Linked DNA regions of Rubripirellula amarantea. The main gene of each other region encodes a partner of the protein of the gene in region 2 in a complex. Links are inferred from orthologs where the notes say so. Each region holds a gene or a part of one and is shown on either strand. Other genes may lie near its edges. The genes, in order: accC, accD and Pla22_RS03620.

What was found.
Region 1: the proteins of accD (region 2) and accC are in contact, whole or in part, in a solved structure (PDB 8UXZ), measured with the Escherichia coli proteins. The link is inferred for Rubripirellula amarantea from one-to-one orthologs.
Region 3: the proteins of accD (region 2) and Pla22_RS03620 are in contact, whole or in part, in a solved structure (PDB 8UXZ), measured with the Escherichia coli proteins. The link is inferred for Rubripirellula amarantea from one-to-one orthologs.

What each region holds. Positions count from the first base shown.
Region 1 is NZ_SJPI01000004.1:188,825-191,891, forward strand. What follows is about bases 151-3,060. They hold accC (acetyl-CoA carboxylase biotin carboxylase subunit), read left to right. Parts: upstream 151-888; coding sequence 889-2,232; downstream 2,233-3,060. Other genes in these bases: Pla22_RS24615 (M24 family metallopeptidase), read left to right, coding at 151-290; accB (acetyl-CoA carboxylase biotin carboxyl carrier protein), read left to right, coding at 409-885; Pla22_RS24630 (hypothetical protein), read left to right, coding at 2,257-2,931. Also shown: more of Pla22_RS24615, read left to right, coding at 1-150. UniProt on the Escherichia coli protein: This protein is a component of the acetyl coenzyme A carboxylase complex; first, biotin carboxylase catalyzes the carboxylation of the carrier protein and then the transcarboxylase transfers the carboxyl group to form malonyl-CoA.
Region 2 is NZ_SJPI01000001.1:3,110,328-3,113,289, forward strand. The notes cover bases 1-2,805. They hold accD (acetyl-CoA carboxylase, carboxyltransferase subunit beta), read left to right. Parts: upstream 1-818; coding sequence 819-1,793; downstream 1,794-2,805. Other genes in these bases: Pla22_RS11445 (hypothetical protein), read left to right, coding at 1-227; Pla22_RS11455 (serine/threonine protein kinase), read left to right, coding at 2,114-2,805. Outside these bases: more of Pla22_RS11455, read left to right, coding at 2,806-2,962.
Region 3 is NZ_SJPI01000001.1:1,000,878-1,003,780, reverse strand. The notes cover bases 78-2,823. They hold Pla22_RS03620 (acetyl-CoA carboxylase carboxyltransferase subunit alpha), read left to right. Parts: upstream 78-840; coding sequence 841-1,806; downstream 1,807-2,823. Other genes in these bases: Pla22_RS03615 (CvpA family protein), read right to left, coding at 2,338-2,823; Pla22_RS03625 (serine/threonine protein kinase), read left to right, coding at 78-789. Also shown: more of Pla22_RS03625, read left to right, coding at 1-77; more of Pla22_RS03615, read right to left, coding at 2,824-2,903. UniProt on the Escherichia coli protein: Component of the acetyl coenzyme A carboxylase (ACC) complex. First, biotin carboxylase catalyzes the carboxylation of biotin on its carrier protein (BCCP) and then the CO(2) group is transferred by the carboxyltransferase to acetyl-CoA to form malonyl-CoA.

The DNA.
Region 1 (3,067 bases), on a different replicon or contig from region 2:
GCGAGGTTGATTCGGTAGCTCGAAAAATCCTCGTAAAACATGGCCTCGGCGACGCTTTTTCGCATTCGCTGGGGCATGGAATCGGGCTTCATATCCATGAAGGCCCCCGATTAGCGGCAGTGGCCGAGGATGTGTTGGCTGAGGGGATGATCGTAACGGTTGAACCCGGCGTATACTTTCAAGCCGATTTCGGAATCCGTATCGAAGATGACGTTTTGATCACCCCCAATGGCTGCGAGGTTCTGGGCAAGCTGCCAAAGGGACTCGATGATTGTCGTTTGATGCTGTAAAACGGGCGTCGACGTGGGCAAACGGTCCTGCGAAAGTACCGGCCTCGGCTGGTCGCCAGTCCGGTTCTGCCGGTGATTGTTTTCCCTCATTTCTTTTACATCTGACGACGAGTCCAGCATGAGCAAGGGCGGTAAGCCAAAGGATGTGTTCGACGTTGAACGCATTCGCGAGATCATCGAGTTAATGGAACAGCACGATCTTTCGGAAGTCGACCTGCAACAGGGCGATGAGAAGATCAAGATTGGGCGCGGCCAAACCGCCCCAGTTTACGCCCCTGCTGCGGCTCCTGTTGCTGCAGCGGCACCCTCGCCAGCAGCACCGGCTGCACCGGCCGCGGATGCTCACGCGGGCACCATCACCATCAATGCGCCGATGGTTGGCACGTTCTATTCCAAAGCCAATCCAGAATCCCCCGCCTTTGTGAAGGTCGGTGATCACGTCGGTCCGGATACGGTGGTCTGCATCGTCGAGGCGATGAAGGTCTTCAACGAAATTCCTGCTGAATGCAGTGGCAAAATCGTAGAGATCTTGGTCAATGACCAGCAGGCCGTTGATTTCGGTAAGCCAATGTTCCGCGTTCAACCGGACAAATAATTCGTGTTTGAAAAAATCTTGATCGCCAACCGTGGCGAAATTGCGCTGCGCATCATCCGCGCCGCACGCGAAATGGGAATCAAATCGGTTGCGGTCTACAGCCAGGCCGACGCCGAGTCGATGCACGTCAAACTGGCCGATGAAGCTTACTGCGTCGGTTCGGCTCGTTCGGGTGATTCCTATCTTCGCATTGACCAAATCATCGCAGCCGCTGAAGTGTCGGGCGCTGATGCGGTTCATCCCGGCTATGGGTTCCTCGCCGAGAATTCCCACTTCAACGAAGTGTGCCGCGAGAGCGGCTTTGAATTTATCGGGCCAAGCCCACAGGCGATGGAAAAACTTGGTGACAAGAATACCGCCCGTAGCATGGCGATCGCTAACAATGTTCCCGTGGTTCCCGGCAGTGACGGATTGATTGAAAGCCCCGAGGCCGCGATCAAGACCGCCAAAGAAATCGGCTACCCCGTGCTGATCAAAGCAACCGCGGGCGGCGGTGGCAAAGGGATGCGCGTTGCCGAGGACGAAAAATCGCTTGCTGTTGCGATCAACCAAGCTCGCACCGAAGCCGAAGCCGCGTTCGGTAACGGTGGTGTTTACCTTGAACGATACATTGGACGCCCGCGTCACATTGAAGTTCAGGTGATCGCTGATAACCACGGCAACGTGTGCCATTTGATGGAACGTGACTGCAGCGTTCAACGGCGTCACCAAAAACTCATCGAAGAGGCGCCGAGCCCGAACCTTCCCGAAGAACGGCGTCGTGAAATTTGCGAAGCTGCCGTGCGAATGATTCGTGGTGCGGACTACTCCAACGCAGGCACCGTCGAGTTTATCGTTGACCAGAACGACGACTTTTACTTCATCGAGGTCAACGCGCGGATCCAGGTGGAACACCCCGTTTCGGAAATGATCACCGGCATCGACTTGATCAAGGAACAAATACGAGTCGCCGCAGGCGAGCCGTTGTCGTTCACTCAAGATCAAGTGAAGTGCGAAGGCCACGCAATCGAGTGTCGCATCAACGCTGAAAATCCTGACAAGAATTTTCAACCCAGTGCGGGCAAGATCACTCAAATGTTTGCCCCCGGTGGTTTGGGCGTTCGCTTTGACTCGCATGTCTACGGCGGATACACCGTGCCACCGTACTACGATTCAATGATTGGCAAGTTGATTGTTCATTGCCGAACGCGAGACGATGCGATCGCAACAATGCGACGAGCGCTCTTTGAACTGCAAGTCGAGGGAATCCACACGACGGCGTCGTTCCACGACAAGGTGCTCCAGCATCCAGAATTTGTATCGGGCAAGCACGACACGAAGTTCGTCGAACGTGAATTCCTGAGCTAAACCAACCTACCGCCCTAACCCACTGTGCCTCTGCTTTTTTCCATCGAACCGTTCACCTTCGTTCTGGCTTTGTTGCCGTTGGTTGGGTACCTGTTCGTTTTGGGGCTGATTCGGTTTTCGCGGCGGGCTTTGGTGACGACGGGATCGCGCGACGTTGCCGCACTCGCGGTGGCCGTCTGTGGATTTGTGGCCGCCGGGCCAGCCGAATTGCTGTTTCCTACCACCGCGGCAACGGTGTTCGGGCCCATGGTTTGGCTGGCGCTGATCGCGTTCTATAGCCTGTCCGTTTCGTTGATCGCGTTAACGGTTACGCCAAAGTTAGTCGTCTACGGACGGACTCCCGAAGAAACGTTCGACGCATTGCTGCGGGCGTGTTTGAAAATTGACGCTGGATCGACAGGCGATGCGAATCGTCTGCAAGTCTTTTTGCCTTCACTTGATGTTCGCTTACGCATCGATGGCATTCGTGGTCTCGATTATTGCCGCGTGCTGACCTTCGAACCCGTCCAATCGGTAAAGTTTTGGTCCGCGATGTTGGCTAACTTGCGAGGCGAGTTGCAGACCGGCCAAGATGCTATTCCTCGTCGCGGATTAGCGATGCTGGTCACTTCGTTCGCGATCGCGGGAATCCTCGCTTGGTATGGCTTGAACAATCAAACGCTCGTTGTTGACGGATTTCGCGACTGGCTGTGGCGGTGATTACCTACCGAAATCAATTTACAGCCATGTTGGCCTAAGCCTTCAACATTCCGCGCCGTTGTTTTACCGCTCAGAATCCCACCTCCAAAATGCCACCGTCAGGCGTTCACCGCGCAGGATCCTACGACCAGGTGTA
Region 2 (2,962 bases):
AGAACAGCACGCCGGAGCCGCGAGATTTGTTCGCTTCCGATGTGAGCTATGAACGGATGCTGTCGGCGTTTCAATCGTTGCGAGTTCCTCGGCATTTGTTTCGGTTCTTGTACCGCGTGTTGGTTGACCATTGCAATCGTCACACGGACGCGCATCCAGATTTCAAGATCAGCGCCGAGACCTTCGAAACAGCGTTGGCGGTGTACACCCGCGATGTGGAAATGTAGATACGGCTTCAGTGAGTCGTTGGGGGCTCAGTGATTGCCAGTGAATCTCGCTGATTGCCAGCGATTCTGAATGGTTGAAGGTGAGCCGCGGTGAGTCTCGTTGAGCCTGGGGGTAAGATGACGAGGGCCGCGTTTTGCTCTCTGGGCTAGGTTTGAGCATGAGAACCAGATAATCGAGGCTCAGCCGATCCGTCATGTTTTGACTGATCGAAGCGGTTTGATTTCTTATCTCGCCGACCTGAGTGTCGAAGCATGCATTCCCAGCTTGCTCGAAACCGGCATTCTGGTAGGCTACCGATTGAAAATCATGGCGTGCGGCGTCTTTTTGCCGTGCGATTTGCTTCCTTATGCCTCGCGGATGCCCGCGAATGGCGAAAAATCATGGAGAATTCACTAGGTGGGTACTAAACGAACGGGAAAAGGTCGGCGAAAAGTTGGGCGGAAAAAACGACGTATGCGAGCCAAAATCCGTCACCGCAAGAAATAATTTTGGCGGGTTTTCCTGGTCAATTTGGCTAGGCTAGAACTCGGTCACCCCAGAATCTGGGATCCAATTTCTGGGACCTTCCCTTTTCCTGCATCAAGCGTTGTATGTCCACCGTCGATTCTGATTCGTCCGACCGTGCTTCGTTGACGCCGCCCGCTGGCGCTTCTGCTCCCAGCGGTGAGGCTGTCTCGGGCAGTGTGGCTGCGCGAAACGCCGCGTCGGCTGCGGCTAACTCAGGTTCCGCCAGCCAAGGCGACGACACTCAAGTCGTGGCTCCGAAGAAGCGCGGAGTGCCCGAGGGAAAATGGGTTCGTTGTCCCGGTTGCGGGTCGACGGTTTACAAAAAAGCTGTTGAGCAGAATCTAAATGTTTGCCCGAAGTGCGAGCATCATTTTTATGTCTCGGCCAAAGAACGGATCATCCAGGTCCTCGACGATGGCACGTTTGAGCCGATGAATGAGCACTTGCGGCCGACGGACCCGCTGGAGTTCTCGGACCGTCGCAAATACGCTGACCGGCTGATCGGCGAACAAAAGCGTACCGGTTTAACCGACGCTGCACTGACCGGCACCGGCATGATCCGAGCTCGACGCGTTGCCATCGCGATTACCGACTCAGCGTTCATCATGGGATCGATGGGCAGTGTGGTGGGCGAACGCTTGGCGAGGTTAATTGAACACGCCACCACTCAGAACTTGCCGCTGATCATCATCAGCGCCTCGGGTGGCGGAGCTCGAATGCACGAGGGCATTCTGTCGCTCATGCAGATGGCAAAAGTCTCCGCTGCTCTGGCTCGTTATGACGAGGCGGGAGGATTGTTCATTAGCGTTCTGACCAATCCAACGATGGGCGGCGTGGCAGCTAGCTTTGCTTCGCTGGGCGACTTGGTTTTCGCTGAACCGAAGGCTTTGATTGGGTTTGCTGGCCCCCGAACGATCAAGGCCACGATCGGGATCGAATTGCCCGAAGGATTCCAAACGAGCGAGTTCCTGCTCGAGCACGGCTACATCGACCGGATCGTGCCGCGCAAAAACCTCAAAACCGAAATTGCCCGCACAATCGACTATTGCGGGAAGTAGCAAGTCGCAACAGCGACTAGGAACAAGGATCTAGGGGTCCGCCAGAGCGTTTTTGTCAGCTTTGTAGTAGACTAGAAGCGTGTGAGTTCGGGCGTTGATGGTCGATCGCTAGCGATACGCGGTTAGTGACCTGCCAGCGAAGATCTGGCTATTCGTGTCCTTTCAGCAGTGACCACAAATACCAGTGACGTTGCTGCTAGTGACACTGTTACCAATGGCCGCATTGTTTGCAGCTCACTGTCGATCGGTTGGGCAACGCTTCTGAAGCGTTGTTTCCTGTTTCCTGTTATCTATCCTCTGATATCTGACGCCAGCCTTCCATGTCCCTATTTGATTCGCTCAAGTCGGCTTTCAAATCTTCCGGTGGTGCGAAGACCACCGGGCGAATCGATGTTGAGGGACGTTTCCATCGCACGCGAACGGCGTTCACGGGAACGATGGCGAACTTCTTCGTCGCCAAAGACCGAATGCACAACGACCGCATGGTTGGCGTAAAAATTCTTGACATCGAAAAATACGAGCTCTTTGAAGCTCGCTTCAAGGGTCTCAACAAACCGACCGAAGGCCAAATTGCGATGTTGATGAAGCATCCCAAGGTGGTCGAGACTTACGAGATTGGTGTTTCGCCTAAAGGCGAACCCGTGATCGTGATGGAATATATCGGCGGCCCGAGTTTGCAAAATATCGTTGTGCAAAAACAAGAGCACCACGTGACCGGCAAGCGTTTGCGGATGATCCGCGACATGGCCGAGGCTCTCAAGTACGTTCATGATCAAGGGTTCATTCACCGCGACATTTGTCCTCGCAATTTCATTTGTACCCCAGACAATACCCTCACCAAGCTAATTGATTTTGGCCTTACCGTGCCTGCGACGGCGCCGTTTATGGTTTCTGGAAACCGCACCGGAACACCCTTGTACATGTCGCCCGAGATTGTCCGTCGTCGTCCCACGGATAAGCGAGTCGATGTGTTCTCGTTCGGGGTAACGTGTTTTTGCTTGGTCGCCTTTGAGCATCCTTGGCAAAGCGAAATGCTCAACGGTCGCGCGGCGTTGCAACATGACACCGCCGATTCGAAGCAACTGGTGGATCTTTGTCCGACGGTTGATCCTCGTTTGGCAAAAGCGATCATGCACGCACTCAATCCGAACGTAGATGATCGGACCGCT
Region 3 (2,903 bases), 2.1 Mb from region 2 along the record:
AATCGCGAAGAAATCAATCTGCTCAAGCACGAGTACACCGTTGCCAAGGATCTAGCGAGTCCCCGCATCATCAAGGTAGTGGAGTACCGTGAAGACTCTCGACCCATGCTGGTGCTTGAATTGTTCAGTGAACTGAACATGAAGCAAGCTCTTCGTACCGGGCCCGAGTCCCTGGCCTTCATGCTGGATAAGATTGTCGAGCAGTCTGCTGAAGGTCTGTACTACATGCACACGAAGAATTGGATTCACCTCGACGTGAAGCCAGACAACTTTCTGGTCAGTCGCGAAGGTGTCGTTAAGTTGATTGACTTTACGATCTCAGAAAAGAAGAAGACCGGTCTCGGCAGAATGTTCCATCGCGTCAAGTTGGCCAAAGGCACGCGAAGCTATATGGCACCGGAACAGATCCGCCGCAAAGTGTGCGATGAGCGAACCGACATTTATTCGTTTGGTTGCGTGCTCTACGAATTGGCGACCGGTAAGGTCCCATACACTGGCGACACTCCCAACGATCTGCTTAACAAACACTTGTCTGCGTCCGTGCCAAGTCCAATCGTCCACAACGACAACGTGACTCGCGAATTTGCTGATCTTGTGAAGAGCATGATGGCAAAACGACCGGACGATCGCCCACCATCGATGTGGGAATTCCTGAAGGTGTTTCGGGGCGTGGAAATTTTCAAGAAGCGACCTCGTGCACCGGAGGTTAGCGTGTTTGACAACAATAGCTCTATTCGTGCCCCGGATGACATGATTCGCAAAGGCGGCCCCATCGACGATCAAGAATGATCTCGCGTTCATTTCATCACTTACAGACTAGAAGATACAAGGGTAAACAACATGAGCGCTGGACCAGGCCTCGAATTCGAAAACGACATTGCTGAACTCGAAAGTCAGATCGCGCAACTCGCTCGTCATACTGACCGAACCGATGAGGTAGAAACTCAGATCCGAACGTTGCGTTTAGATTTGGTGAAGCAGCTGAAAGAGACGTACGCGTCGCTTGATGCATGGCAAACGGTTCAAGTGGCTCGGCATAAGAATCGTCCTTACACGCGAGACTACCTGAACTTAGCTTTTGATGAGTTTGTGGAACTGTATGGCGACAAGCACTTCGGCGATGATCGCGCGATGCTGTCTGGCTTTGCCAAGCTAGATCGTTTCAAGGTGATGGTTCTTGGTCACCAGAAAGGTCGGACCTACAAAGAGCGTGCGGCCTGTCATTTTGGTTGTGCGCATCCCGAAGGCTATCGCAAGGCGATGACAAAAATGCGGCTGGCTGAAAAGTATGGGCTGCCGTTGATTTGCTTCATCGACACTCCAGGAGCCTATCCGGGTATTGGTGCTGAAGAACGAGGGCAAGCTCAAGTGATCGCCGAAAGCATGTTCATGATGAGCCGATTGAAGACACCCGTGATATGCGTAGTGATCGGCGAAGGTGGCAGTGGCGGAGCTCTCGGAATCGGCGTCGGCGACCGCGTTGCGATGCTGCAGCACTCGTACTACAGCGTCATCAGTCCTGAGGGTTGTGCCGGTATTTTGTGGAAGAGCCACGAGCACGCTCCCAAGGCCGCCGCGGCTCTTCGTTTCACGAGCAGCGACCTTAAACGGCTAGGTGTGGTGGACGACGTGCTTGAGGAGCCGCTTGGTGGAGCCCATCGGGATCATCACCAAATGGCTTCGCGCCTGAAGGGGTATCTGTCTAAGACTTTGACAGAACTCGAAGCTAAGTCGAGCCAAGAACTCGTGGAAGAACGGTACGAGAAGTTTCGCCGTATCGGTGTGTTCTTGGAAGAAGCGGTTTAGCAACCAAGCCTCGTCGGGCTCGTTCTACGAGTCCTGGCCGGAAGCTTGTTTTCAATCCAAAGCGAGCAGCCAACCCGAGCAGGATGATTGAGTCGCGGAGAGCTAAAGTTGCAGCGTTGTTGGGCGACGCTCGCGGACGTTTGCTCGAGCAGTTTGAAGCCCATCGTCGGTGAGCAGGACGCTCTGTTAGGCGGGCGACGGTCGGTCAAGATCGGACCATAGACGTGAAGACGGATCAGCCCAGCAGGGTAAGAAACAACCGCCCCGCAACGTCCGATAATGCCTCTTATGTTGTATTAGAGGTGCGTTTTTCCCTGTATTTGACGCGTTTCCCGGATATGGGCTGTGTAGCTGTGTTCGCCATTGAGGCCTGAAGGTCTACTTCTGCCCCGGTCCATTGCGATGTCGATCTGAGATGAGCTAGTGATGAGCTAGTGCGGTAGCCAGAGTGCTGATTGAAGTGCTGATTGGTTCTGCGATTGGTGTCTCGTTTTGGCGAAGCTAGATCGGTTGGATGGCGAGTCGTTTTGCCTATCGTTGGATGTTCCCGTCGAACTGTCGAGCTTGGCGAGGAACGCTGTCCCATTGGTTGTTGGGTTGAGTCGTGGGGTTGGCCGTAGGAGGATTTTGCCAGGCTGATTCCGGAGACCAACTGCCGCCCGGAGCGATCAGCTCGGAAGCGACTTGCGCGGCGTTCGGGCTGAGTGTTCCCGATCCGGTTGGTTGGTTAAATTGCTGGTCGAATCGTTGTAGGTACGGATCGACGATTTGGTGGATCTCGGGCGGAATCACAGATTCGCTGCGATCAAGTAAGTCGGCGATGTAGTGACCTCCCTTGCTTCGAACCACAGTTTCACGGGCCCAGGTACCGCCCAGTGTCACTGCAAAGAGCGTGATCAGAATGCAGTACAGGCCGCCTTTGATAAGGCCGAAAACAGCACCGATGTGGTGGTCGAACTCGCTTAGCTTCATACGGTCGATTGAATGGCTGATCATTCGAAACGCAACCCAAACCAACAGCGATGTGACGACATAAAGGATCAACATCGCGAGAAAGCGATTCCACGGTGACTCTAGGGCAATCGAATGACTGAATG